DNA from 3 places in the Virgibacillus sp. DJP39 genome. Region 1 is predicted to be linked to each of the others. Evidence: riboswitches for the same ligand, from Rfam matches in the RefSeq annotation. Region 1 holds a riboswitch; each other region holds the start of a gene.

Region 1 (10,169 bases):
TGAAAAAAGAAGCTTCTCATAAATTGGGACAATTAATGAGAAGCCTACAATAATATTTACTATATTAGCAATTTACTTTCACCATACATAAAAAACCTTGTATATCTAGGGTTTTGACGGCAGATAAAATGCCGCCCATAAGTTCGAAATAGCATCTTATGACCGACTTTATAACGTTATATAGGTATGATGTGTAAAATGATATAGATTTTTATTTCTTAAAAAGCAGCAGGCTCATGTTTTACCTTCTTTCTTCAGATCATGGTCCGACCTTTTGTTGTTTGTATAATTCTGCTGTTAAAATAAGCTACACGATAAAACTAAAAGTTAGCGATAAAGGATGATTGATCCACCTTTAAAATGGGGGAAAATTGGTACTCTAGTTAATCCTAAAGCCCAGTGGACCGAACCACTCTCTTCTTGTTTATATTTATTCGGTTGTGGTCCTTCAAGATAAAAAAGTCTTCCCTTCCGATTAAGAAAAGAAGACAAATATTTATAATAAGTATCCAACTCATCTTATCTTCCAACAAAGATAATGTCCTTTTTATTTATCTTTTTTTATCGCAGCCGAATTCGCCTACTTGTCAATCTTAATCTTACACTAGTTCAGAAAAATGGAATCGCCCTTTGTTGACTTTTCCTCCTATATTATGGTGAACTGGCTTGGTGAACAACGGCCCTGCATAGGTGAAGGTATGGAATTCACCATTTTCACCGCACTTATCTACATCTTCCGGTAACTCCTTTAAAAATGAATCATCGACATGCCTACCTAAAAATTCATCCGTCAGCACTTCCGTATCTATACAAGTAGTCACCGTCTTGAATCCGAGCGAAAGAAACTCCTGAATCAACTCACTCGTTGGTCGTCCCCATAGTGGAAATATCGCTTTTAACTTTTGCTTATGAATCAGCTCTTCTCGGTACGAACGTACATCCTCTAAGAAAATATCACCGAACATCACGGTGTTTATTCCATCTTCTTTAATTTGTTTTAGTTGTTCATCCATCCTTTCCTTGTAAATAGAATGAGAACTTTCTTGAGGAATGTACATTTTTCGAAGTGGAATGCCAAGACTTTTAGCTTGATCATCTAATAAGCTTTCTCGCACATCGTGAACGCTAATCCGCTTATATCCCTCTGTTACAGTTGTAAGTAAAGAATCCACTGTGTACCTATCATCTTTTAAAAGATGATAGAGTGCTAATGAACTGTCTTTTCCACCACTCCACGAAACAACAACTCTTTCTTTCAATCTTATTTCCCCCTTGAATAGTAGGTTTATTCTAAAATAATTGGTTAGTCAAACTTATTCATGTATTTAATAGTGGATAGTTTCCATAAGTCACCTTCCAGATCAACTAAAGTCTATTAAGGATGATCTGCGGTGACATCAATTGTCTCGGATGATCGATGACAATTGGCTTTGTGCCATAAACAGTAGTGATGATTCGTTCTTGAACAACTTCTTCTGGTGAACCTACCTTTTCAATCCTACCATCCTTCATCAGGACAAGGCGGGTACAATACATGGAAGCAAGGTTAAGATCATGTAGAATCACGACTACTGTATGTTGACTCTTTTTTTGCCATTTCTTAATTAATTCCATCATTTGAAGCTGATGACCGATATCAAGATAGGTGGTAGGTTCATCTAGCATAAGTATTTCCGGCTCCTGAGCTAATACCTGCCCCAAGGCTATTCGCTGCTTTTCTCCACCACTCAGGTGATTAATGACCTCATTTTCAAGGTGATCTATGTGCAATCTTTCCATTATCTCACGAGCAATATTGGAGTTCCTATTAGCTACTCTATTAACCTCATCGTCAAGCCAATTTTGATAAGGATATCGGCCCATCTCGATCATTTCCCGAACGGTAAAGCCCACTGGAGGAATCCCTTCTTGTTGAAGGACAGCAAGAATTTTTGCTAGATCCTTTGATTTGTACTTCTTGACCAACTTTCCTTTGATTTGGACAATCCCCTCAGTCGGCTTTTCAGCTCCTGATAATAATTTCATGAGTGTTGACTTGCCACAACCATTTGGCCCGATAATCCCCACGATTTCATTGGGCTCAATCGACAAGTCTAGAGGCTTTAAAACTTCCTTTGAGTCATATTTTTTCGATATATTTTTTGCAACAATCATAGATGAACTCCTTTACTGCCCTTTTTCAATAAGTAAGCAAAGAAAGGTGCACCTAACAGGGAAGTTACGACACCTAAGGGTATTTCTTTAGGCATTAAGGCCATTCTTGCAATTGTATCCGCCCAAAGTACATAAATCGAGCCTCCAAAAATGGAAAGGGGGAGGATTAGTCGGTAATCAGGACCGACAATCAATCTGATCAAGTGTGGAACGACCAACCCAACAAAACCTATCACACCCGATACCGATACGGCCGAGGCTGTTAGTAGTGTTGAAGTTACTAGAACTATCATCTTCGTCCTCTCTACCTGAACGCCTAAGTGAAGGGCACTCCTTTCACCTAATGTAAATAAATTTAACGCTCTTCCTTGTGATAGTATAATAACAATCCCAATTAGCAAATAAGGTGCCATGATTTGCGAGTATTCCCATCCTTTTAGAGTCAAACTCCCCATCATCCAGAAAATAATTTCGTTTAACACTGTCCCTGACATGGAAACCATCAATGAGATGATTGAGCCTAGAAAAGCTTGCACAATTACTCCTGATAAAATTAACGTTTCTTTTTTCATCTGACCACTTTTTTTCGCAATGAATATGACGAAAAACAAAGTAAATACCCCGGCTATAAAAGCCACAATCGGTATGGAATATTTACCAAATAGTGTAGATTGTAGGCTAAACAAAATAATGAAAGCCGCACCTACCGAAGCACCTGAAGAAACACCCAATATGTAAGGGTCTGCTAATGGATTTCTCAGCACCCCTTGAAAGCCCGCTCCTGCAACAGCCAAAGCGGACCCTACTAAAATTGCTAAGACAATTCTTGGTAAACGAACCTGGAGGATGATGGCCCGACTTACCTCATCACCCCCGCCAAACAGAGTAGACCACACCCCAGTGATTGGAATCATAGAAGACCCTATTGATAAGCTCAATATAATTGAAAAAAAAAGGAGCAGAGTTGCCCCTCCTACATATAGAACTAATTTCTTTTTCATTATTCTGCTGAGTCGGGATGAATTGATTCAAAGATTTCAATTAAACTTTCGGTAATTCGTGGCCCGACCCGGCTCGCTTTACTTGAATCAATTCCAACAACCCGCTCATTTTTGACGGCATCAATGACATTCCAGCCCTCTCTTGATAAAATTTGTTCTTTACTATCTTCTGTTGCACCCTTTTCACCAGAAGTGTAAAGTATAACTTCAGGGTTTCTTTTAATGACTTTTTCAGGATTCACTTCAAACCAACCATCGATGTCTGCAAAAATGTTTTCTCCACCAGCTAAAATAATAAGATCATTAGAGAACTCCCCCGCCCCAAAAGACCAGCCTTTCGAGTATTCAGCGTACACTTTTTTCGGCTCAACGTTAGCCACCTTACTTTTTACGTTTTCAAGATCTTCCTTCATATCATCGACAACGCTTTGCGCTTGTTCTTGATTATTTAAAATTACCCCAATTCCTTGGATAGCCTCCATTACTTCTTTTATTGACTGTGGGTTTGAACCAAAGACCTTAAAGCCTTTTGCTCTTAACTCTTCAGCTACTTGTGCCTGTAGACCAGAATTAATAAAAACAACATCGGGCTGTAAGGCAATAAGTTCTTCTTCATTTAATCCAGAATAAGTACTTCCTAGCTTCGGCAAATCAGCCGCCTCAGCAGGGAAATTAGAATAATCATCAACAGCTAAAACCTCTTCTCCAGCCCCTACTGCAAATAAAATCTCTGTGTCACTTGGAATTAAGGAAACTAGTTTAGTAGGTTCTGAGTCAAAAGTAACCTCTTTTCCAGTAGCATCCGTAACTGTTAGTGGATACTGTGTTACTAAGCTTTGCTCTTCCTCTTCCTTTGCTTCAGCCTTTTTCACCTCAGTATCCGTATCATTAACCTGATCTTGATTCGAATCTTGCTTAACTTCATCCTGGTTGTTACACCCTACAAGTACCGTTGCTAACATTAATACAAATAATAAACCAATAATTTTTCTAAACAATTTGTCCACCCATACCTTTCTTTTCCTGATGTGATTTATTCCTAGTAAAGCAAAAAAGCCTCTGACAGGAAGGCAGAGGGCGGATGGGCATAGAAATCCCATAGCCATCCTTTTACCTCGAAGGATTGACTAAAGAATAATGGGGATGTATCTGGCTTTAACAGTTGCGGGACAGCTTCGGACTTCCACCGAAATTCCATCATCCATTATCTTTATTCATTTAATTATGTAAAACTAGAGACAAAACAAAAAATAAGATAAAAAACTAGAAGTGCAGTATATCTTAAACGGTAAAATATGCATTTTCCCATTTTTAAAGCATTTTAAATCTTACCCCTATTAATATATCTTTAATTGTTTGTAAAATCAACCTATTAATTTCATTTTTAGGCATACTCATATTAACTGTCATAATTCACTTCTGAGGGAGTGAAATCAATGAAAGTGTTAGCCTTACCAATTCACGCTCTAGGTAAAGTATCAACATTCGCGCCCTTGAAAATTTACAATCTAAAAAAAAGACTCGAACCAGTTAAATAGGATAGTATGACAAGAGAAAGAACCTAAGTTGCCTTTCTCGTGAATTGTACAGAAAAAGGCAACTTAGGTTTCTAAAAAATACCGTGTATAGTTATAATAATAAATATACAATAGAATTTGTAAAATAATTCCTTTGGACAAATGGAATTACTACCTCTAGTACTAATTCAATTTACTTTCCCGATACTTTTAAGAGTTAGTATAATCGTTTACTAAAGATTAAGTAAGTAATAATACAATAATAGTCCTGCCTGTTTTTAACTTCATTCTGTTTGTACTCCGTCCATATCCCGATTATTATCGTACGCTACTAATATGAGCCCCGTAGTTTTTTCGACTTTATCAAGGAGATCTCTTTGCTCCTCGGACAGATGGGCTAGACCGTATTCTTTTTCTTTTTTTTCAAAACCCTTTTCATGCATACCATCGCCTCCTTTTGATTATTATGAACGGAATAAGATGGCTTATGCAGATAGATTTCCTATGCTAAATCCCCGAATGCTAATGTTTTACATTGGAAAATTTAATAACAGAAGCCATGAATATACAGCCCTCATATTTATTAAGAAGGACTAGATTGAACAAAATTTAAACCTATTAAAAGACCCATACTATTTTTACTCTTCAAAGTTTTAACAAGCCGAGTAAAACGAACTATTTTCACTCAAACAAAAAGTTACTCCTAATAAATCAAATATGCTACACTATTGCTATTCTAAGTAAGGAGTGATTTTTTGTCTGGGATTTTTATTACAGGTACCAGCTCTAATGTTGGTAAAACCATTATTACCACGTGTCTTACATACGCATTTCGAAAACGAAAAATAGATGCGGTTCCCTATAAACCAGTACAATGTGGAGCAATTACAGAAGGTGAAGAATGGTTGGCTCCTGATGTAGAACTTTACCGGAAAGTTTATAACCCAAAAGATAATGAACAGCTGAATTCTTTTCTTTACGAACCCCGTTTTTCACCTCATTTTGCTGCACAGTTAGCTGATGATCCTATTGATCCACAGGTAATTAAAAGTAATTATCATGTATTACAAGAGATGCATGATTTAGTACTAGTAGAAGGAGCAGGTGGACTAGCTGTTCCTTTAATTGATGAGCAGTATGGAACACCAGAGCTAATTAAAGATTTGAACATACCAATTGTGATTGTTACTCAAGCTACTGTTGGGACACTAAACGCTACTGCATTAACTGCTCACTATGCTGAAAGTAAAGGTCTTAACATAAAAGGGATCGTAATAAACGGTTATCCAGACAATCCAACTGAAGGAGTTAAACATAACCCAACAATGATTGAGAAAATGACAGGAATACCAGTCATTGGAATTGTTCCTCAAATCGCAAATGTGGAAGCTCGAATAGGTGAAGAGGAAGTATTGGAGGAACTGATAGGAGGAATTGATTTAGATAAACTATACTATTAGTCCATTTATCTAGGCGCTTAATACAGTCTAGCGCCTATTGTAGAGTCCCTGTATAATAATCAAACTACATATGAAATATTGATTTATCTATATGTTGGGCTGTTTCCATATAGCAACTAGTACCCTTCCTAGTTATAGCAGGATAGGATAAAAGCAAATGCCTTATCCCCCATACTTCAACTTCCTTGGCAATACTTTTTATTTAAAAGATTGTTCTAATATCTTTTTACTTTGACAATACATATGGCTATTTTAAGTTTAAAAAGTCCTTTAATATTCATTTATTTATCTATACTCTTTTCAATTCTTCTTTCCTCATTGCGATTTTTACACGTTCTTTTGGTTCCCAACAATCAAATTGATAAGTCGGTTTAGTATCAAAACCTAGCCTTTCACAATAAATTCGTTTCCCTGTTTCTTTTTGCTTCTCAATCCGAAAATTTTTACATGTCGCACAACAATGAAAACGACTCATAACAACACCTCCAACAGTCGAATGTTCGTTGTAAATTATAATGTGAGAAGATAGTATAATATGATTAGAATATTCCTGATCCTGAGTAAGGGGCTATTTTACATAGCCACTAGTGACATTTCACTTTAAACTATGGTATAGACGGAGAAGAAGGTTGATTTTCATTCGTGTTATTGTCATTAGAATCTAGGTTCTCTTCTTCAGGGCGATTCTCACTTTTTGAATCAGATTCGCCTTTCTTTTTCACACCTGTTTCCGGATTCGGTTGATTCTCTATATTAGTTTCGTTTTGTCTCAGGATTGTTATCGTTAGAAGTTGTTTGATTTCCTTCCGTTTCCGGCTTTTGATTCAATTCTTCATCTCTGCTACTTTCATTCTCAGCACGAGATGACTTATCCTCCGTAGGGTTTGGGTTTGAATGTGCTTCATTTTCCGGTGAGGGACTATCTTTACTTGTTTTAGTATTCCTATCTTGTTGTTGGGCACCTTTATTAGCAGACCTTTCTTGTTTATCATCAAGGTTAAGCTTTTCAGTTTGATTCCCTTTCTGATCTTTGGGAGTTTGTGGCGGATTCTGACGTGATTCTGAATTCAATTTGGCATTCTCTTCCGTAGAATCCCCTTGTTCAACCTCATCTGGAACCTTCTTAACATCTTCCTCAATCATATCCTGTAATTGTTTAACGGATTTCTCTTTCACTTCATGAATATTTTGAACGAGCCCCTTTTCTCGTAAGGATTGAAAATGTCTGTATTTATTCATCGATACGTCCGCTCTTTTGGCTTGGTCATAGAATTCCTTTGGTTCATTGAATACCAGTACATCCGCAACAATGTTCTGACGTTGAAGTTGAGTTTGGATCACTTCTGTTAGATCACGTTCAGAAAGGGCATCAGAGTCACTAGTTACCTTCACAATGGTAGTCTCGATTCTTCCTTTTTCTTCTGTCGTTAAAAAGCCTTTTGAAATCGACTCGGATATAATAAGATTAACCACTTGATAGAAGTCTAAGCCTTCTAATTCGATGGAGTTGACGATTTGTTTCCCATCGGTATTCAAAGCCAAAAGTTTTATCACGTTTAAATCCTGGTCTAAATGAGCCTCAATACTCGGATTAATATCAGTGGCTGCTATATAGTGAGTCTCGGAATGATTTTGAAGCACTCCATAAGATAAAAAAGCGATAAACAAAATAGCCACCATTGCTATAGTAGATACAAACTTGAAAGGAAGAGGCTGTGTCTTCGCTGAACACATCATCCTTTCACCCATCATCGGTACGTCATGTTCAGTTCGCCGTATATTTTTAAACGTGCCATCATCACAGAGAAGGACATATTCGTTCTCTGTCACTTTGGTCACGACACCTTCAATTGTATGTTTTTTCATATTTTCACACTCCCAGGCCCGACTTGAACAAACGTTGAAAGCTGTCTCCATTCCGGATGTAGTTGAATCATAATGATCGTAATCAAGTACTTTCGGTGTCGCTCGATTGATTTTTGCCGGTGCCCTGTCCTTTTGGTAAAAGAAGCTACAGGAAATACATTTTTCTCAACTAATCCATCTACTAAATCGCGATGTTTGATAAATTCAGAAGCTATTTCCATAACGTTGATTCGAGTTTTACGATGTTTCGGGCTTTGACTCTCCAACTCCTCAAATGAAATGTTAAACTTACCCAGTTTTTCATCGAGTTCTAAAATTTCTTCCACGAGGGCTGAAGTACTGGTCGATTGTTGGTACGACTCTAGAGACGCTTTCATTTCAGATCGATCATGTTCTAACTGATTGTCATCTGAAATAGGGTACAAATGACGTTTTTCTTTTCGGAAATAGTCAATTAGATCCCGTTGAATTAATAGATATACATAGTTTAGAAAGGTACGCCCTTTATCGTATTCAAATGTGTCTATTGCACGGTTAAAAGCAATCAGTCCAATACTGCTCTCATCACTGCTCCATGTCACATATCGTTTACAAATATGTCCAACAACGTTAATTATATATGGTTTATAATGCCGAATTAATCGTTCTCTTTCTATATCATTACCTTTTTTTATTTCTATCAAAGTTGCTTTTAACCTCGGCATTTCCATGATGTCCCTCCTTATAGAACCACTTAAAACACAAAAAGTTCTCTACTATATATCGGAGGTATATGGTTTTTAATAAAGGATAGCAACCATTTTTAATATGGATTACTATCCTTTATAGTTTCTTTTCCAATTGTTATGGTCTACCTGATATCTCTTCTTGTTTCCCTTTAGCTTCTTCTTGTTTCTCTTCTGCTTTTGCTTGTTCTTCTTCTTGTTTCGCTTGTGCTTCTTCTTGTTTCTCTTCTGCTTTCGCTTGTGCTTCTTCTTGTTTCTCTTCTGCTTTCGCTTGTGCTTCTTCTTGTTTTTCTACTGCTTTTGCTTGTGCTTCTTCTTGTTTTGCTTGTGCTTCTTCTTGTTTTTCTACTGCTTTTGGTTGTGCTTCTTCAGCTTTTTTAAGAGCTGCTAAGAATTTTTGCTCGGACTTTTGTTGATTCTCTAATGCTTTCGTAATACCTGCCTTCGCTTCTTCTGGAAGATCTTCGCGCTCTAGAAGTGCTTTTAGGTTTTCTGAACGTTTTTGACTATTTTCAACTACAATTTCTTCAACTGCTGATGTGTCTTCTCCAGCTTCTTTTGCTGCTTCAAGATCTTCTTCACTCTGTTTCACATGTTCTTCATAATCTTCTAGCAACTCTTCTGCCTTTTCTTCATTGCCTTCCTCAAAGGACAATTCTGCTTCATTTATTCGATCATCCGCATATTCATCTTGAAGAAGTGCTTTTTCACTATTTTCTTCAGTTAACTCATATTCTGCTTCCTCCATTACACGAGAGGTATCATAGAGATCTGAACTCGGATCAACAACTGATTTATCCTCAGCTGCATAAACATTCCCTGCAAATAATAAAAGTAGACCAAATGTAACACTAAATATAATCGTTTTCATTGTAATTCCACCTTTTTCTTAAAAGTATAGTACGCTTTGTTTAAATTTCTCTATCATTGCTTGGTTTATTTCATAATCTTCAAGAGGGGTCATAAAAATCAAAATTCCAACTTGTTCCTCTCCACTATTCAAATAAATATCTGTTCGAATGCTTTCTTTTCGGTTCGATTTTAATGAAAGATATCGCTCAGCCTCCTCAATCGCCTCGCTATTTCCAAACGATGCTTTCAATTCACTTTTGATATCATCTAATGACTTTTCATTCGAAATAGACGTTAAAATGGCTTTCACATTCCCATTTTGAAACATAATATTTTCTTTGTTTTTACTGGAGTTGTCTTGCTGTTGCCAACCTGGTGTTTCGATAACCCTAACTGTTTCGCTTTCATATAGGTAGTTCTGTTCCTCTTGTTTCTGTTCGGTATTATTTTTTTCATTTGGCTGTGCGCCTTCATTTCCACCATTTTGGCAAGCTCCTAATACGAATAAAATCATAAAAAATAATAGTATTACGCTTGTCCTGTTTTTCAACCTGTCACCTCCGTCCATTTCCTTATGACTTTAGTAAAGAGAGG
Region 2 (10,169 bases), on a different contig from region 1:
TATATTAATTTTCAACCGCCTGAATTACCACAGTTTTCTCCAGAAGCAGCTTTATTACATGGGACCCTGTGGCCTGCTTTGTATAGCCCATGGCCAGATCCAGACCCAATATTGAAGCCTTGGAGAGGTGATGACAGTGAATAAAACGATGCCCCCTGAATACTACAAGTTATTAGAAGAAATTCAAGAAGTTGATTTTGTTTTAGTTGAACTCAATCTCTATCTAGATTCCCATAACCATGATTACGATGCAATAGAACAATACAACTTAAACGTTAAAAAAAGCAAACAATTAAAAAATGTATTTGAAAAGAAATTTGGACCACTTATGCACTTTGGAAGAAGTTATTCCAACTATCCTTGGGATTGGGATAATACTCCGTGGCCCTGGCAGGTTTAATCAACCAGTAAAATTATATACCCAACGAACAGGAGGGAACTACATCAGTGTGGTATTATGAGAAGAAATTAGAATATCCTGTAAAGGTAAGTGAATGTAATCCTCGATTGGCAAAGTATTTAATTGAACAATACGGTGGGGCTGATGGCGAGCTTTCTGCTGCCTTACGTTATTTAAATCAGCGTTACACGATACCGGATAAAGTTGTAGGTATGTTAACGGATATAGGTACGGAGGAATTTGCACATCTCGAAATGATTGCAACTATGATTTATAAACTTATGAAAGATGCCACGCCGGAACAAATAGAGGAAGCAGATCTTGCTGCTCATTACGTTAACCACGATAAAGCATTATTTTATCACAATGCAGCCGGAGTGCCTTGGACGGCCTCATATATACAAGCTAAAGGCGATCCAATTGCTGATTTGTATGAAGACATTGCTGCTGAGGAGAAGGCTCGGGCTACCTATCAATGGATTATTAATTTGAGTGATGATCCACAGTTGAACGATAGTCTTAGTTATTTGCGCGAGCGTGAAATAGTTCATTCTATGCGTTTTCGGGAAGCCGTAGAAATACTGAAAGAGGAAAGGGATAGGAAGAAAATATTCTAATGTGTGCTTAACTATACAGATTTTAAGTGTCACCAGAAAAGGTGACACTTAAAATCTGGATGGCAACTTGATTAAATCATTCCCCCATACATAATATACACCGAGCAGTACAATTACCAAGGTTAAAATTACAGCACTGATTCGCAAAAGTGGGCGACTAACCTTCAATTTAATAGAATGGTTTTGGTTACTGTGAATTTCCTTTCTCGGTGGAAGATTTAAAATATCAGCTGTACGACTGTTTTCATTTTCTTCAAATGATGTACTTTCCAAATCATAAGTTAAATTACCAGACACAGTAGCGTTGTCTTCTTTTGGTGTTTCACTAGATTTATTATCCTGGACCTCATTAATTAACTTTCTAAGCTCATTAGCTTGATCATTATATTCACTATTGTTTTCAACCATCAATTACACCTCTTTTTTGAAACCGAATTGTTAAACCTAAAACAAAATCAACAACAAAATGAATAATAATTGTTACAAATAAGTTTTCGGTAAGCAGAAATATGTATCCGATATAAAAGCTGACAAGCAGAATGGATAGGAACAGAACAGGTTTTTGTAAATATCGGAAATGAATGAGGGCAAATAACGTGCTTGCAAGTATATAACCAAATGTAGTCTGAATGACTCCTCGAAACAATAATTCCTCTGCAATAGCAATTAGAAGCACCAAAACAAAAATTTCCAGGACTGAGCGATTCCGAAAAATTCTTTGATTGATCCCACCATCGTCATAAAATCGGGCAGGTAATAAAGTCAAGCACAAATCTATTGCTACAATAATTAACCCAGGTAGTACTCCATAGTAGAAGAAATCGTAATAAGAAAGTTCAAAATAATAGTGCCAATCCAGGAACGATTCGAATAGAAAGTAACTTAACGTTATACTCAGACATATTAGTAATGATTGTGACACAATCAGTTGAAACTTAAGGTCATGATCAGATAATTGTTTAATAATATCACTTTGTTTACGCATTCCTGCCCCCCGACTCGTTCCATAATTCAGGAAGTAGTATTTCAGCTCGATTTATTTTCTTTTAACAGTAGTAAGTACCGTAACTTCTCTTCCCAATTTTGATTACTTTTTTCTTCTACCTGTTGGTCAGTTTGCCAGTTTGATAGATTAAAGCCGCAATTACTGCAGCATGATTGTAAAGGGGTTGTATAATTTGGTTGAAAACCCCTATAAAGTTCTTCGCGTAAGCATGTGTCTGTTTCAACCCAAGCTATCATTTCACGTAACTTTTTTTCTTTAATAGTAAGCCGCACATTAACGAATTTATCAATGGCTTCAAATGCGTATTTCCACCTGTCTAACTCGTACAAAATTTGTTTTCCTTTTATCATACCATGGTTTTCAAAATGGTAGTGCAAAAATCTCCATTGAATTTCAGTAATTTGAAAAGTTTTTTCTATCTGCTCGATATTTTGTGGTATTGGTTCATTCTTATTATATCTGTCATATAGCTTCCTGAAAACGATTTTCAGTTCGTCTGTTTGTGGTAGTTCTCTTTTAATTAATTTATATGGAAGATAATGATCCTGTTCAGAGTACAATAATAGGCTGACACTTTCATTCCCATCGCGGCCCGCTCTTCCCACTTCCTGAATAAAAGATTCCAGTTGCAGTGGAAAGTGATAGTGAATAATTAACCTTATATCCTGTTTATTTATCCCCATTCCGAAAGCACTCGTACAGCATATGACATCCAGTTGTCCATTCATAAATTGCTGTTGTACAGAAATGCGATCTATTGTTTCCATTCCACCATGGTAATAAGCAACGCGTAAGGTCGGATGGTTGTTTTGTAAAAAAGCTGATAGTTGTTCTGTTGCAGCTCTACTAGAAAAATAAATAATAGTTGGAACACGCAGGTGATTAAATAAACGATTAATCTTTTCATTTTTGTCTTTATCATTTTCTGCCTTTTCAATAGAAAATACAATATTCTCTCGATCCATTGGATAAACATGACTTATCATTGATGGTCTTCTTAGGATTGCTTTTATATCCTGTTGAATTTCTTTGGTGGCTGTTGCACTCAAAGCTAATATTGGAGGACTGTTTAGTTCAGAAACAGTCTCACTTATTTTTAAGTAGTCCGGTCGGAAGTCATGCCCCCATTGTGATATACAGTGTGCTTCGTCAATTACCAGCAAACTGACTTTTAACTGTTTTAGGTAGTTAAGCAGTTCATCCTGCTGGATTAATTCGGGCGAAACATAAATTAATTTATATTTGTCCAAATGTTGATAAACCTTTTTTCTTTCCCGAGGTTCGATAAAACTATTAAGAGCTACTACCTCTTTAAAATTAGAAGCTTTAAGCTGTTTAACTTGATCAATCATCAAAGAAATTAGCGGGGAAATAACTATTGTACTTCCTTCTAATAATTGAGCTGGCAACTGATAACAAATTGATTTACCCATCCCTGTTGGAAGGATTCCAAATACATCCTCCCCCCTCATCACGTCGCTAATAATTTCTAATTGACCTGTTCGAAATGTTTTGTATCCAAAATATTTATGTAAATCATTTTCTAAGGCTAATTTGGAATTTAATACATTGTTCAACCTAATCACCTACCTGCTCTATACTTGCCAGTACAAGTCGAATTTGAAAATAACTAATATCCTGTTCAACCATTTGTTTAATATCTTTTAATTTAAAGGTATTTTTTTTCTTTACTGCATTTGCTATTTGCTGTTGTTGCTGTTCAGTTACAAAACTCGTAATTGGAAATGTAGAACTAAAAAGCGCTACTTCAACAATATGGTCAAAGATGGTGTTTTCCTTTAACTTCCTCATATGACTAATTTCATTAATTGAATAACCTTTTTGAAATAACTCATAGGTTTTGCTAGCAGAATTCGTAATAAACTGCCTACTCTGAAGATCACTAACAATACTGCTAATGGTTGGAAAGGAATGGGGTTCATTATAAACTTTGTCCAATATTACATGATTGATTCTCTCTATAATAAACGAAATTTCTATCTTATCCTTATGATATCCTTGGGCTAGCTGATCCTTACTTCTACCATAATGCTTGTAACCTGATAAACGATCAACGTATATAGTAGCCTCTTCGACTGAATAATCACTTAACAGTCTAAGTAATTCATTATAAATTTGAATTGAATAGGACGCTTTATCATGTTTTACTTGATTAAAAACACGTTTAACCCACTCCAAAATTTGTGGTTTATCACTAACCGGGATAAATGAATAATGATTATGTAAACTATTCGATAATGTTTGTATGAGCATAATCATTCTTTCATAAAAAATAGACGAGATATTATGAAACTGTAAACCATTAAATTTATCCAAACGTACCATCTTGTTTCGCTCTAACCAGTTATTTCCTTTTTCAGTAATTGAACAACACATCAATTCATTCTTCTGTAACAGATTATCAGAAACCATTTTATTTATTATTGTATCAAATTCTGACTTTCGCAGGGAGCGATTGATCCCGTAAAAATCTGTTAAATGATAGCTATGCGCATCTTGTACTGTTTGAATCGACTTTTTCCCTTTAATTAAATGGTAAATTGCTGAACTCGTTCTATTTTGATCAAAATGCTGACTGCATTTTAATATTATTCCCTCTGTTAGCATGTTATGACCCCTTAGAAAAATTAAAGTGTGACTAATAATAGCTTATTTCATTGAATTGTTCCTGCTAACGTTTTACAATAGAAGATATATGAAAGTTTTTTTCATGATGGAGGTTTTATTCTTGGCAAAATATACGATTGTGGATAAGGAAACGTGTATTGCATGCGGCGCATGTGGTGCAGCAGCACCTGATATATATGATTATGATGACGAAGGTATAGCGCATGTAGTAATAGATGAAAACACAGGAACAGGTGAAGTACCTGAAATTCTTGAAGAAGATATGATAGATGCTTTTGAAGGTTGCCCAACAGATTCAATTAAAATTTCTGACAAGAAATTTGACGGTAATCCACTAAAGTTTGAAGACGAATAATACAAATCTGGTCCTACCTATTAGGACCAGATTTTTTTAGTTTTAAAAAATTTTCTGCAAAAATGCAACTAGGACTTTCTCCGTAAGGCTTCGCGATAGTTTTCTCCAGCTAATGTGCCAGTTCTTCCATACATTCAATCACATCTTCACCAATTACGCTTTGGATGATTTCGCTACTGCGAAATAGAGCGCATAATGCAACGATTATTGTCCAATTTGCCTTTAGACGGCTTTTTTCAATTTGTACAAGTGTTTTTTTAGAAATACCCAGGATTCTGGCCATCTGTTCTTGGGTATAATCAAACTCAACCCGTACTAATTTAATTTTAGCAGAAAGTATATCAATAACATCTTTTCTATCCATTTTCGCATCATTCCTATTATTTATAATTAACTTTATACTAGTTTGTGTCTGTTTGAAAGTCAACTTGAATTCTTGAACATTAACGTTGCAGATCTATCGGATTAACTGCAAGCGGTACATTTATCGGGTTATTTAATTGATATGGACCGATTTGATTGATAGTAGTGTTTGTAAATTTCACTGCATCGTAACCAAAGCTTTTGGCTGACATTAAAATCGCTTGAATCATTTTTTTGTACTGAGCATTGTCTATAAATTCAGCATTTGAAGTTAATTCCAACTGAATTACATTATCTTCTAGTTGGGTTAATGAAAAAGATACATTATCTGGTATCGCTGGGACGACGTTGGGCCTGTCATTCGTTTTTTTCATTTTTTCAAGTGCATCTTTAAAATTACTATTCTGCCCTAAAGAAACCGGCAGTAAAAACTCTTTTGTATTAATTGGGCTCTGATAGATGTTATAACCAGTACTGTCAACCATTACCTCCCCTGATTTTCCTAATGGTATATCAATTTTAAAATGGTTTGAATCAAACATTCCAGATAACTTTTTTTCTATTACTCTCCGTTGCTCATTGTAAAATACATCTGTCTGGTCAACTGGTATTACATAAGAAAAAGGGATCAAAAGCTCACCTTTCTTCGCTTGTACGTTTCCGTGTACGAGCCTCTCATAATCCTTTATTTGTTCTATTACCAAATTAGAGTTTGTTGGTTCCTCGACTCTTTTTAGTAGACTTTCACTTGAACTTTTAGCTTCATTCTGTAAGGCATCTTCTTGAGAAACTGCTTTGTCATACGAATTTTCTGATCTAGAGTAATCTCCAAAACTTTGACCCTGTAAGTTAGCAATTACAACAAAAATTAACAGTATAAAACTGAGGCTAACCGTCGGAATTAGTACGAACCTTTTTTTTCGCTTCTTTTTAGTGGGGTGATTTACTCGGGAAGAGATGCGATGATACATTTCTGCTTTATCACTATTTGAAGCAATCTCTGGCATGTTCTTCAACGATTCCTTGATGTTTTCTTCATGTTGATCAGATGACACCATTACGCATCCCCTCCTTTAGATTTACTGCTGTCTCTTAATACCTTTAAACCTCTATGTTGTGTGGTTTTTACTTTGCTTTGGCTAAATCCTAATATCTCTGCTGTTTCATTTATAGAGAATGATTGTATATAGCGTAATATCAAAACACTTTTTTGATCAGGTGTACATTTATCCATCGACCTATAAATATGTTGTATTTCTTCATTTTGAATTGCTATTTCTTCAGGCAATGGCAGTTCATCTGGAAGTGATGAATCTTTTTCAGTCCAATCAATAAATTCATAGACTTTGTTTCTTTTTCTTTTTTGCGCACGAAAATAATCTATTGTTATATGTCTGGCAATAGAAAATAACCATGTCTTCTCGCTACTTTCACCTCTGAAATTTTTATAGGATTTTAATACTTTAATGTAAACCTCCTGAACAAGATCCTCTGTTAATTGTTTGTCTTTAACCATATAAAAAACAAACTTATACAATTCATTATGATATTTATCGTATAAACCCTCAAAAATATCTTTCATCGTATTCTCCAATCACCGAATTAGTCGTGTACCTGAACCAAAATGTTACACAATTACATTCGATTTTTTTATTCTATTAAAAGTTTATACTAAAATGGAACAAAAAAAAATACCAACTTATTTAGTTGGTATTATGAATATAAAATCGGTCTTTTGCGTATTTTTTAAAAAAGAAAGAAATAATGGGATACAACATAACCATAAATACTCCATTACCAATTGCATGCGCTGTATCAAAAGGTAGGCCAGCCAAGTAATAGGGAAGAAATTCGCCTGCAATGGTATAGGTGGTTAATGAAAGAACTAATCCATACAAATAACCACAAAATACAGCGAATATAGTCAGTGAAATAATTGAATGTTTTTTTCTGTACCTGCCAATTATCCCACTAAACAATCCTATTAAAGACCATGCAACAATTTGCCATACAGTCCATATCCCCATACCCAAAATCATATTTGTTAGAAACGTAGTCAATACTGCTAGCGTCATCGCTGCTAAAGGACCTAAAAACAAACCACATATAATAATGATTGCTGTTACGGGCTGAACATTGGGAATAAAGGTAAATGCAAACCTACCAACTACAGCCAGAGCGGCCAACAACGCTAATAAGGTTAATTTATACGTATTCATTCATAGTCATTCCCAAGATTGCAGATCAAAGTTAACGGTATCGCCAAGTGATAATTCAAGCTCCTTAGCTCCTACGCTTGCCATTTCACCATTTACAGTAAACATCCACGCCATTTGTTCACTTTCGTTAGCCTTAATTCCTTCTATGGACGTGATGTATCCAGCATCATCTTCAATTTCAAAATTTTCCTTCATAACATCGTAAAGAATGGCTCCTTCTTCTATAGCAATTTCTTTTTCGGTAACCGTTTCTTCACCTTTTTTCTTTGTAATGGAAATTGTAACTATTTCTTCTTTTTGTTCATTATCAGATGTATTGCTTTCGCTCGTTTGCGATTGTTCATTGGATGGACTTGACTGTTCTCCACCAGATTCCTGGTTACATCCACCTAATAAACCGATTACCATTACCAATGAAACTAGAAATAACTTATAATTCCCCATCTTCTTAAACCCCCAATAGTTTATTTGTGAAGATTAAGACGTTAGATAATCCGGAAATCCATAGATGATAGAATTTAGAAAACTTGGCTTAACGCCAAGCTTTAATGGTGAAAGCCTTAGTTGCACTTGTAGAAAGAAAGTTTTATCCTTTTTTTACTACCAAAAAAGCTAACTCTTCGAAAAGAGTTAGCTTAATAAGACAATCGAACATTACATAAACATCCATGGCACTATTCGGTTATCTCAATCGCTTTTATCCTCGAAGCATTGAAACATTAGAAAAAGGCAGGTCTACTGACTTGTGATATCACCCTACTTTAAGCCCTTCCCATATGTTTTCCATACAGTGGTTTCACTTATTTCGTACATCACTTACAGTTGCGAGGACAGTTCTAGCTTTACACTAGATTCCCTATTAAGCACAAGCACCATTTTCACTATTTGTATTCAATTATTGTACATTTTTAATCCTATCAAACTATCGGTCATTAAGCAATTATTATTTTATTTGAGGGATGTTAAAGGTAAATGCCGTCCCAATATCAAGTTTGCTTTTAACAGTAATTGTTCCCTCATGAGCTTCTATGATATTTTTCGCTATAGACAGCCCGAGTCCAGTTCCTTTCTGTTTTCTATTTCTTTTTCTAGACTTATCAGCCTTGTAAAAGCGTTCGAAAACAAATGGTATGTCCTCTTCTGGGATACCACTACCGCTATCTTCAACTGATACATATAACGCTTCGTCTTTCACTTCTACAGAGACCTTAACAAAACCACCTTCGTTTGTATGCCTGATTGCATTATCAATAAGGTTTGTAAAAACTTGTTCCATCCGATCTAAATCAATATAAATAAACGAATCAGTAATAGTTGTTTCTAAACTCAAGTCTATTTTTCTATCCAATGATACTCCCTTGAACTTTTTAATTATTCGCTTCATGTATGGATAAACATCAACTTTTTCAATATTTAGCTGGATGTGCCCAGCTTCCATTCTGGCCAGATCCAATAATTCATTAACCAACCGACCCATTCGTAATGATTCTTCATGTATTATTTTCGCAAGTTCATTTTTATCTTCTTTAGACTCTGCTATATCGTCAACAATCGCTTCACTATATCCCTGCAACATGGAAATAGGTGTCCTTAATTCATGAGATACATTTGCGATAAAATCCTTGCGAAGCTTATCTAAACGTCTTTCTTCAGTCATATCCCGGATAACAGCCACTGCTCCGCGTACATATGTCTGGTCATACAGAGGAGTCATAATCATAACCCAGTTCCTCCCCTGCAGGCTAATTTCGTGAATAGCGGGATCCTCATCTTTAATGACACTTTTTAAAATCATATTTAATTCTTCAGGCAGCTGATTCTGTGACTCTTTTACTTGTTCCTGGTACTCAAAATGCCAGCCTTCAAGAAATTGTTTTGCTGGCGGGTTAGTAACAATCATATCTCCATTTCGATTAAGTGTTATCACCCCATCAGCCATAGAACTGACAATACTGGCTAACTGTTCCTTTTCCTGTCGTAATGCATTTATGTGAAATTTCAACTGTCGGCCCATCCTGTTAAATGCCATTGCTAACTCACCAATTTCATCATGTGTGAGTATTGGCACCTTTGTATTAAATTCACCCCTAGTTAGATCAAATGCAGCTTCACGCATCTTTATTAAAGGTGATGTAATCCTGGTTGAAAGGAAAAAAGCAAAAACTGTGGTTAAAATAATTGCTATTCCAGCTGCAAGAAATATTATTTTAGTAGTTTCGGCTTTTGTCTGATCAATCACATCTAACGATTGATACACATATACCGCTCCATTACCATTATCAACAGGGGTACCAACTATCATAATTTTACTATTACTATCGGGGACAGTTATTTGTTTTTTCACCCTTTGATCACTTGCTATAACTTGAGACAAATTTTCATCACTGTCAACCCAGTCCAGCTTAAAAGCAGGCAAATCCTCATTGTTGCTGCCAGACACCCATACCTCTCCATCATTATAAATGATAGCAACTCGACTAGAAGCATCCTTTACTCGATCTGTTGTTTCGTGAATCAGATCTTCACTATGGTATTGGTTGACCATAATTGAAACTTTTGT
Region 3 (10,169 bases), on a different contig from region 1:
TTACACCCGTTTTTTCAATTTCCTCTACCACAGACTGTGCTTTTGCTTCACTGCCTGCAAAGTTAACCGCTACATTTGCACCTTGTTTTGCCAGCTCTAGTGCAATTGCTTTACCAATCCCCCTGGAGGCACCAGTTACTAGAGCATTTTTTCCTTTTAACATACTTAATCCCCCTTGTACCATGTTATAAATTCTTCCATGGAATCTGGATCTTGAATAGCGAAAGTTGGTACTGTCCTATCAATTTTCTTAACCAAACCACTTAGAACCTTTCCATTTCCAACTTCTACAAACGCGTCGACGCCCTTATCCAACATATTCTGGATTGATTTTTCAAATCGTACCGGTGAGTATAGTTGTTTAATTAAAAGATCTTTAATTTCTTCATGCTCTGTAACTGGAGATGCCGTTACGTTCGCGTATATAGGAATTGTTGCATCGGTTAAAGAGACTGTTTCAAGACTCTCTGCGAATTTCTCATTCGCCGCTTTCATTAATCTGGAATGAAATGGTCCACTAACATTTAGAGATAATACGCGTTTTGCTCCATTCTCCTTCAATGCAGTCGACGCCTGTTCGATACCTGCTTTCGTTCCAGAGATAACTATTTGACCGGGACAATTGATATTTGCCAGATCAACAATTTCTTCTGTTTCTATCGATGCTAACGTTTCTTCTACTTTTTCCTCAGATAATCCTAATACTGCGGCCATTGCACCTAGCCCAGAGGGATAGGCCTCTTCCATCAACCTTCCTCTAGTAGCTACCAACTGTACTGCCTCTTCCAATGAAATTGAACCTGCTGCTACTAAAGCGCTATATTCACCAAGGCTATGACCAACTGCCATAACTGGTTGCACTTCAGATTTTAATAGCATTGTATGTACAGCAATACTATTTAGTAGTAATGCTGGTTGTGCAATCTCTGTTTCTGTCAACGTCTCTTTTGGTCCATTAAACATAATATCAGATAATGAAAAATTTAAAACTTTGTCAACCTCTTCGAACATTTCCTTTATTTCAGGATAAGCATCATAAAATGATTTACCCATACCAATATCCTGTGAACCCTGCCCAGGGAACATAAATGCTACACGCTTCATTCTTTTTCCCCCACTTCCATTTCTGCAATCGTGTCTCTGATGGTTTCGGTTACGTTAAATTCAACCATATGACACGCTTGTTTAATTGCACTATAGATTGCTCGTCTATTTGAAGAGCCATGTGCTTTTATTACAGGTGAAGCAAGCCCAAATAACCCTGCACCACCATACTCACTATAATCAAGTTTTCCCTTTAATCCCTTTAAGTCACTCTTAATCATACTAGCTGCAATTTTCGTTTTAAAAGAAGACATAAATGTTTCTTTTATCATGTGAAAAACGGTTTCAGCTGTACCTTCAATTGTTTTTAAAGCAATATTACCGCTAAATCCATCTGTTACCACTATGTCAGCAGCACCACTTAATAGATCCCGAGCTTCGACATTTCCAATAAAATTAACCGGTGCTTCTTTTAAAAGAGAAAAAGCTTTTTTTGTTAACTCATTACCTTTTCCATCTTCCGTTCCAACATTCAATAATCCAACGGTAGGACTTTGTATTCCTCTTACTTTCTCTGTATAGATAGATCCCATTATTCCGTACTGAAGAAGATGCTGAGCCTTCGCATCGACATTTGCTCCAACATCAAGCAGTAAAAACCCTTTGCCATCTATTGTCGGTAGAGTCGGACTTAGAGCTGGTCGATCGACACCAGTTATTCTACCGACGCCAAATAGTCCTGCACTCATTAAAGCCCCAGTATTTCCAGCTGAAATGCAGGCATCAGCGCGCCCTTCTTTCACTTCTTTAGCCATTAACACGAGGGAGGCATTTTTCTTTTTACGAACAGCACGAACTGGTTCATCATCACTTGTGATTACTTCATCTGTATGTATAACAGTTATTCTTGCCCGGTTAGTTAAATAAGAATTAATTTTCTCCTGGTCGCCTATTAAAGTAATTTCTAAATTTAAGTTGGATTCAATAGCGTCCATCGCGCCAAGTACAATCTCTTTCGGGGCATGATCTCCGCCCATAGCATCAATGGCTAATCTCATTTGTTTGTTCCCCTTTTTGTTGGTTTGACCTGTACATATAAAACAGCCCTTTAAAAACTATTTCCTGATTAACGTAACTTAAAACACGAACGACCGTATGTCCTTTATCATTCGTACCTTCCACTAATGCTTTAGCAACAACACGTTCTCCTTCTTTTACCTGGCGAGTAAATGTTAATTCTGTTTTTGCTGTAAGTGCGAGTTCGTCATTGATTACCGCAACGGCTAGCGAATTTGCCTGCGCAAACAAGTGATGTCCTCTGGCTATTCTATTCCTGGAAAACACGTGCTCAGCTCTAATATTAAGAATTGAAATAGCGCGACTGTCAAGCTCAAGGTCGATAATTTCTCCAATTACCTCATCCAATGACAATGCTTTGACAGTTTCGTTCCATTCATGAGTAGCTACAGATTTAATTCTTTCACGTAATTCAGGTATGGCATGCTCCATTCGATCTAATCGAATGGTTTGAATACTGACATTAAACTTTCGTGCTAAATCTTCGTCAGTTATAAATGGAGTTTCATCAATTGTTTCTAGTAATAAACGCTGTCTCTCAGATTTAGTTCGTTTCAATTGTAACACCATCCAGTATAAGGGCAATAAAACTTTTATTTCATGCTTATTATATTTAAGACTTGGTCCTAATAGTAATATATAATAGGACTACTAATTATGCAAGCAATCCTTAGTCCAGTTTACTTTTCATATATGAGTCATTTTCCAGTAGTTTGTATAGCTCCTGGTATTGCTGATCCTCAACCAATTTATTTGACTCGATAATCTCTTGAGCATCTACTCGAGCAGTTTCAAGCGCTTTATAATCATGTACCATATCAGCTACCTTAAACACTGGAAGACCACTTTGCTTCTTACCAAAAAAATCACCTGGTCCTCTAAGCTTTAGATCCTGTTCAGATAGTTCAAATCCATTATTTGTTTCTGTCATGATTTTCATTCGCTCTTTACCAACTTCTCCCTTAGGATCGGCGATTAAAATACAGTAACTTTGTTTATCACTCCTGCCTACTCGTCCTCTAAGCTGGTGTAATTGCGATAAACCAAAACGTTCTGCATCATAAATAACCATTACCGTTGCATTCGGCACATTCACCCCTACTTCAACGACTGTTGTTGACACAAGAACCTGTAGCTCATTAGCAGCAAACTTATTCATCACTTCTTCTTTCTCAGCAGAAGATAATCGACCGTGCATTAACCCAACCTGTACTGTAGAAGGATAGAAAACCTGTAGCTGATTATAAAGGTCAACGGCGTTTTGAATATCCAGCTTGTCGGATTCTTCGATTAGTGGACAAACAACATATGCTTGTTCCCCTGCCGAAACTCGCTTTTCTATAAAGTTAAGCACCCTGTCTAAAGTGTTTTCTTTCGTCCAGTACGTATCTATTTCTTTTCTTCCCAGTGGCATTTCATCGATAACAGAAACATCCATATCACCGAAAGCTGTTATAGCCAATGTTCGAGGGATCGGGGTCGCAGTCATAAACAAGACATCTGGCTGTAATCCTTTATCCCTTAAAACTCTTCTCTGTTCCACTCCAAAGCGGTGTTGTTCATCCACAATAGCTAGGCCTAGATTTGCAAAAATAACATCTCCCTGTATCAAAGCATGGGTTCCAACCACAATATCAATTTGGTGAGACTTTATTGCTTCAGTTATTTCTCTTCTTTTCTTCCCCTTCACTGAGCCTGTTAAAAGAACTATTGAGGCTCGATCCCCAAACATTTCAGATAGCGATTTGTAATGCTGCTCGGCTAGGATTTCTGTGGGTACCATTAGAGCTCCCTGTCTGTCAGCTGTAATTGTTGCATATAGACAGATAGCCGCAACGGCTGTTTTTCCTGATCCAACATCTCCCTGCAAAAGCCGGTTCATTCGATAAGGTGATTTCATATCAGCCAATATCTGGTTTAAGGTGTGTGTTTGAGCCTTAGTAAGTTCAAAGGGAAAAGACTGTATGAATTCCTGCAAACTACTAGGATTATAATGTTGTGTGTTCCCTGTGGTAGATTCTCGGTTAAGCTTTCTGATTAGCTGCATTTTTAGTTGGAATATCAAAAATTCTTCATATGTAAACCTTCTTCTGGCATGTTTCAGAAGTTGTCTATCTTTTGGAAAGTGCATAGCTAATATAGCGTGTTTACGATCCGGAATTTTGTAGGCTTTTAAATAAGTATCAGGGATAATTTCCTCTATGTCATTTATGTGATCTCTGACAGCGGTACTCATTGCTTTTTTTAATTTGATGTTGGTTAAATCGCCTTTCAAAGAATACATAGGCTGTATAGTCGCCTGTTCTTCTGCATGCCCTACTTTATAATTACTTACGGTAATTTGCAGTCGGTGTGCGTCCCACTTTCCTGTAAGGGTCACAACATCATCTTGATTCAGTTGTTTTTTAGCAAATGCCCGGTTAAACATAACCACTTTAACCGCCACACCTTCTGTTTCCACCATAAATGTCAGGCGTGATTTCTTTTTCCCAAAAAAAGAAAGGGAAGGATCATGAATTATCCTTCCCTCAATGGTTACTTTGTCTTCATGAATTAGTTCACCCAGAGGTTTAATTTCAAAGACATCGTAACGATACGGGAAATAGTAAAATAGATCTTCTATTGTATAAATATTAACAAGTGCCAACGCTTCCGCAAACTTTCCACCGACACCTTTAACAGTTGTAACAGGTTCATTTAACAAGGTCGATCACACTTTCTTGGAGGACATTCCAAATATTTTTTCCTTAATAGCTTGACCAGTAGGTGTTCCGGCCAGTCCCCCTTCACCTGTTTCGCGGAGAGCAGAGGGCATTGACTTTCCGATTTTATACATGGCCCCAATTACTTCGTCACAAGGTATTCTGCTTGTGACACCTGCCAGTGCCATATCGGCAGATACAATCGCTAAAGATGAACCTGCAGCATTTCGTTTAACGCACGGTACTTCCACTAACCCAGCAACTGGATCACAAACAAGACCAAGCATATTCTTAAGCGTCATTGCAAAAGCTTCAGATGATTGTTGTGGTGTTCCACCAGCCATCTCTACAATAGCTGCAGCGGCCATTGCTCCAGCAGACCCTACCTCCGCTTGACAACCACCAGTTGCGCCCGAAATAAATGCATTATTTGCAACCACTAAACCAAATGCACCTGATGTGAATAAATAACGAACCATTTGTTCACGCGTTGGATTCAACTGGTTTTTTACTGCAAATAATGTACCAGGTACACAGCCGGCACTACCTGCTGTTGGTGTTGCGCAGATAGTTCCCATTGCAGCATTTACCTCATTCGTTCCCATAGCTTTGCTGACAGCATCCATCATTAGATTACCAGATAATGGCGTTTTTTCTTTCATATACTTTTGAACTAAGACGGCATCTCCACCAGTTAATCCTGTGACTGATTCGACCCCAGCCAATCCTTCCTCAACTGCTTTTTCCATAACGTCTAGGTTTCTTTCCATATTGGCAAAAACTTCTTCACGGGAAATGTTCTTGACATCCATCTCTTGTCGGATCATTACCTCAGATATTAATATATTTTCTTTTTTAGCGATTTCTACTAATTCTGCAACTGTACGAAACATGATTTTATCCTCCTTCTGTGATGTTAACTTACAATTTTAGATATTTGAATGATGTGATCTGCATCTTCCAATTCTTTCAAAACCACATCTTCTACATTTTGATCAACCTCTATAACCATTAACGCTTGTTTTCCAACATCTTTACGATTCACTTCCATATGACCAATATTAATCTCATATTTTGCTAGAATCTTAGTAACTGAAGCAATAGCTCCATAGCGGTCATTATGCATAATTAAAATTGCAGGATGATTACCAGATAACCGCAATTCAAAACCATTTAACTCGGTAATCTCAACTTTCCCCCCACCAATGGAAATCCCAACAAGTTCCATTTCATCTTTCTCATTTCCGATAACTAATCTAGCAGTGTTTGGGTGTTCCGAAGCGATGTTTTCCTCCACGAACTCTATCTCCATACCATGTTCTTTCGCAATTACAAGTGATTGGCTCATCCTTGTATCATCTGTCTCAAATCCTAGTAAACCACCAACTAACGCAAAATCAGTACCGTGCCCTTTATAAGTTTTGGCAAAAGATTCATATAGATAAATCCTCGCCCATTTCGGCTCTTCGCCAAATAGATTACGTGCAGCCTTACCAATCCTAGCTGCGCCGGCTGTATGTGAACTTGACGGCCCAATCATAACTGGGCCAATAATATCGAATACTGAATTAAATTTCATAACTGCCACCACCTAAATTTTATTTGTGCGTAATGCTCTATTGTCAATTATACCAAAAACCTTTATAATAATCATTTGTGGATTATGAATTTTATAATCGGGTGGGAGAGGGATAGAAAGAATATGAGGAGATTACATGCCTTATAGCAAGAACACAACATCCAAAGGAACATGGCGTAAGGAAATTATTGCAGGGTTAATTGGTTATCTTACTACAGTATATATCGTAGCCGTCAATGGGTCTATCCTAAGTGAAGCTGGGATTTCGGTAGAAAGCGGAATGATGGCAACTATTTTAGCAAGCTTTGTAGGAACAATCGTAATGGGACTATATGCTAAGCTACCGTTAATTCTAATACCTGGGATGGGAATAAATGCACTTTTCGCATATTCTATTGTAGAAGGTGCAGGGCTAAGTTTTCAGGAAGGGCTAGCAGTTGTATGTGTTGCATCCCTAATATTTGTCATTACGGCCTTTAGTCGTTTGGGATTAATATTAAAGGAAGCTATTCCAGGTTCACTTAAACACGCTATTACAGTTGGTTTAGGATTTTTCTTGATTTTAATCGGTCTGGAAAAAAGTGGACTTGTTGTTAGTGGTGAACATACCATTATAGCAATTGGAGACTTTTCATCTCCGACAGTAATTGTTAGTTTACTAACACTATTTCTGGCAATATTTTTATTTGTTAAAAATATTCCTGCAAACTTTCTGATTACGATGATAAGTGGAACTGTCCTGGCATACTTTTTTGGTATTCTGGATTCCAATAAGGGCGATCCAGTCAACGTTAATCCATCTGAATTAGTATTTATGCCGTCTTTTTCTGCTATAGATGAACTGTCCTTTTGGCTAGCAATTTTCCCATTGGCTATGATTCTTATTTTCGAAAATATGGGACTGTTGCATGGACAGCTTCATATGCTAAAAAGAGAAAAAAGTTATACAAAAGCATATCATGTCACTGCTTTTTCTTCTCTAGCATGTGCGTTCCTGGGTACGTCACCTACTGTCTCTGCGGCTGAAAATGCAGCAGTAATAGCTTCAGATGGAAAAACAGGAAGAGCAGCCATTACTGCAAGCCTCCTGTTTCTTGCAACTATATTTATTATTCCTTGGATATCGGTCATACCAAATACGGCCATAAGTCCAATTTTAATAATTGTAGGTGTATTAATGGCCCAAAATATTCGTCACATTTATTTAGACGATTTATCAGAGGCATTACCGGCATTTCTTATAGCAGTTATGATTCCATTTACCTACAGCATTGCTGATGGTATGGCATTCGGATTTATTGCTTATCCAATTGTAAAAATAGCACTTGGAAAGCAAAAAGAACTTTCTTTTGCATTAATGATTATATCCTCCCTATTCCTGTTTGACTTTTTCATGAAGGTTATAGGGTATTAGAAAACGAGCCTGGTAATTCTACCAGGCTCGTTTTTTTGATCTAGATTAACGCAGTGATGAACGGTTCTTTCTGTATTCTCTTCTTGCTGGAGCCGTATCATACAATTGTTTTTCTTCATCCGTTTGTGGCAGAACCCTTGGTACAGGAATTGGTTTACCAGCCTGATTAACAGCAACCATTGTTAGGAATGACTCGGTTGTTAATGTTTCATTGTTATTGATCAAGTCACGCGCTATTACTTTAACATAGACCTCCATTGAGCTTATCCCGGTATAGGTCACATATGCTTCAATTGTTAACGAATCACCTACTTTAGCAGAAGAAAGAAAATCAACAGAATCTATGGACGCGGTAACCACTGCACTATTTGAATGCTTCATTGCTGTTAATGCTGCAACTTCATCAATATATGCTAGTACCTTACCTCCAAATATTGTATTTAAATGATTTGTATCAGGCGGTAATACCAAGCGAGTCTGAATCGTCTTTGAAGTTGGTAAAGCTAGATTTTCCACGTTAATCCCCCCTCTTTGAAATTAAACACAAAAAAACACCCTCTACAAAAAGAAGATGTTAAAATGGCTACATTAATAAACTTGTTTCCTTGAAAGTTTATGTACGTAAACACCCCCCTATCTCCCGTAGGACAAAATGTACTTCCTTATGGCAGGTCTCCTGGCTTATAAGTAATTGAATCTTTTTCCCTTCCCATTTCTCCCCAGAAACAGTGGTCAGCAAAAGATTCTACTCATTAACAGTGGCGGGACCGCGTTGGATTCACACCAACTTCCCTTTTCAACTTTTTCAAGTCACCATAAAGTATATTCATTCAATTTATTATAACAGATTATAAACGCAAGCATCCAAAAACAAAAAACAGGCATAGAGCTTACCCTCTGCCTGTTAAGTAACGTATCATATTAAATTTATTCTACTGAAAAAATATACGAATAAATTGGTTGATTTCCATTATGAACTTCAACTTCTATGTCCTCATATGTTGCCTCTACATAATGTACCAATTCACTTACTTCTTGGTCACTTACATCTTCTCCTTGAAGAATTGTAAGGATTTCATCTTCTGCTGTTATCATATCATTTAACAGCAATTTAACTGTCTCAACCTGATCTTGATGGGTTGCGATTATTTTCCCGTCTGCAATTCCCATAAAATTTCCATTTTCAATTGTAATTCCATCTATCTTTGTATCACGAACTGCATACGTAATTTGTCCAGTCTTGACTTGTCCGGCAGCATCCTGCATTGCTTCCTTATTTTTTTCAATATCAGAATCAGGATGAAAAGCGAGCATCGCACTAATGCCTTGTGGAATCGTTTTGGTAGTAACTACAGCTGCTTTAACCTCTGCTATCTCTGCTGCCTGTTCCGCTGCCATTATGATATTTTTGTTATTAGGTAAAATAAGTACATTTTCTGCGTTTGCTTCTAGAATTGCATTTGTTATATCCTGTGTGCTTGGATTCATAGTTTGCCCACCCTCAATAACAACTGAGGCTCCTAAACTCTTAAGCAAAGATTTTAAACCTGTACCCATTGCAACTGTCACAATGGCAAAAGGTTCTTTTTCCTTAGACTTTATTTGCTTAGGATCATCTCCAATTAAGGCTGTGTGTTGTTCGCGCATGTTTTCTATTTTCATATTAATCAAGCTACCGTAACGCTGACCAAGCGTCATGGCGTCACCAGGATATTCCACGTGAACGTGAACTTTTATAACATCTTCATCTGAAACAACTAATAAAGAATCACCTAGTTCGCTTAATTCGTTGCGGAAGTTATCTTCATCATATGGATTTGCTTTAGTTTTGTCTTCTTCAAATTTAACCATGAACTCAGTGCAATAACCAAATTCAATGTCACTTGTATCCATGAAGTCTTGGGCGATTTTATGGTGCTGTGCATTAACCATTTCATCCATATGAACTTCTGTTGTTACACCATCAGGAAGTTCCTCCCCCTTTAGCGCTGATAGAAATCCTTCATAAATTGTAACTAGACCTTGTCCACCAGAATCAACTACTCCAACTTCTTTTAAAACAGGTAATAGATCAGGGGTTCTCTTTAGTGATGCTTTTGCTTCTTTTAGAACTGCTTCCATTAAAGCGATTACATCTTCTTCTGTTTTTGCAGATTGATTCGCAGCTGTTGCAGCATCTTTAGCAACAGTCAGGATTGTTCCTTCTACTGGTTTCATTACTGCTTTATAAGCCGTAGCAACACCTATATCAAATGCATGTGCTATATCTTTAGTCGTTAAGCTTTCTTTCTTATCTATTCCTTTTGCAAAACCACGAAAAATTTGGGATAAAATAACACCTGAATTGCCCCTG

What was found. Region 1 has a riboswitch for cobalamin ahead of ACOI1D_RS18090 (ABC transporter substrate-binding protein). Riboswitches for the same ligand answer to the same signal wherever they lie in the genome.
Region 2: it holds a riboswitch for cobalamin, as region 1 does, so the genes downstream of both, ACOI1D_RS03830 (DUF4430 domain-containing protein) here and ACOI1D_RS18090 (ABC transporter substrate-binding protein) in region 1, are expected to answer to the same signal.
Region 3: it holds a riboswitch for cobalamin, as region 1 does, so the genes downstream of both, ACOI1D_RS01280 (acyl-CoA thioesterase) here and ACOI1D_RS18090 (ABC transporter substrate-binding protein) in region 1, are expected to answer to the same signal.

The regions. Positions count from the first base shown of each region.
Region 1 is NZ_JBMERP010000081.1:4,244-14,412, forward strand. Features, by position in the region: gene ACOI1D_RS18075 (diphthine--ammonia ligase) at 600-1,259, opposite strand; gene ACOI1D_RS18080 (ABC transporter ATP-binding protein) at 1,366-2,154, opposite strand; gene ACOI1D_RS18085 (FecCD family ABC transporter permease) at 2,151-3,155, opposite strand; gene ACOI1D_RS18090 (ABC transporter substrate-binding protein) at 3,155-4,153, opposite strand; adenosylcobalamin (AdoCbl) riboswitch at 4,253-4,375, opposite strand; gene ACOI1D_RS18095 (hypothetical protein) at 4,957-5,115, opposite strand; gene bioD (dethiobiotin synthase) at 5,428-6,132, shown strand; gene ACOI1D_RS18105 (hypothetical protein) at 6,422-6,607, opposite strand; gene ACOI1D_RS18110 (anti-sigma-I factor RsgI family protein) at 6,886-7,998, opposite strand; gene sigI (RNA polymerase sigma-I factor) at 7,995-8,708, opposite strand; gene ACOI1D_RS18120 (DUF5667 domain-containing protein) at 8,842-9,594, opposite strand; gene ACOI1D_RS18125 (hypothetical protein) at 9,613-10,125, opposite strand.
Region 2 is NZ_JBMERP010000006.1:377-10,545, forward strand. Features, by position in the region: gene ACOI1D_RS03770 (spore coat associated protein CotJA) at 1-144, shown strand, start outside; gene ACOI1D_RS03775 (spore coat protein CotJB) at 131-400, shown strand; gene ACOI1D_RS03780 (manganese catalase family protein) at 448-1,017, shown strand; gene ACOI1D_RS03785 (hypothetical protein) at 1,066-1,425, opposite strand; gene ACOI1D_RS03790 (CPBP family intramembrane glutamic endopeptidase) at 1,418-2,002, opposite strand; gene ACOI1D_RS03795 (RecQ family ATP-dependent DNA helicase) at 2,044-3,600, opposite strand; gene ACOI1D_RS03800 (helix-turn-helix domain-containing protein) at 3,602-4,651, opposite strand; gene ACOI1D_RS03805 (ferredoxin) at 4,773-5,027, shown strand; gene ACOI1D_RS03810 (helix-turn-helix transcriptional regulator) at 5,137-5,391, opposite strand; gene ACOI1D_RS03815 (hypothetical protein) at 5,471-6,448, opposite strand; gene ACOI1D_RS03820 (RNA polymerase sigma factor SigX) at 6,448-6,972, opposite strand; gene ACOI1D_RS03825 (ECF transporter S component) at 7,094-7,609, opposite strand; gene ACOI1D_RS03830 (DUF4430 domain-containing protein) at 7,616-8,053, opposite strand; cobalamin riboswitch at 8,321-8,501, opposite strand; gene ACOI1D_RS03835 (ATP-binding protein) at 8,553-10,169, opposite strand, start outside.
Region 3 is NZ_JBMERP010000002.1:67,192-77,360, reverse strand. Features, by position in the region: gene fabG (3-oxoacyl-[acyl-carrier-protein] reductase) at 1-163, opposite strand, end outside; gene fabD (ACP S-malonyltransferase) at 166-1,104, opposite strand; gene plsX (phosphate acyltransferase PlsX) at 1,101-2,102, opposite strand; gene fapR (transcription factor FapR) at 2,086-2,679, opposite strand; gene recG (ATP-dependent DNA helicase RecG) at 2,792-4,825, opposite strand; gene sdaAA (L-serine ammonia-lyase, iron-sulfur-dependent, subunit alpha) at 4,832-5,716, opposite strand; gene sdaAB (L-serine ammonia-lyase, iron-sulfur-dependent subunit beta) at 5,740-6,402, opposite strand; gene ACOI1D_RS01285 (NCS2 family permease) at 6,539-7,816, shown strand; gene ACOI1D_RS01280 (acyl-CoA thioesterase) at 7,862-8,332, opposite strand; cobalamin riboswitch at 8,466-8,649, opposite strand; gene ACOI1D_RS01275 (DAK2 domain-containing protein) at 8,744-10,169, opposite strand, start outside.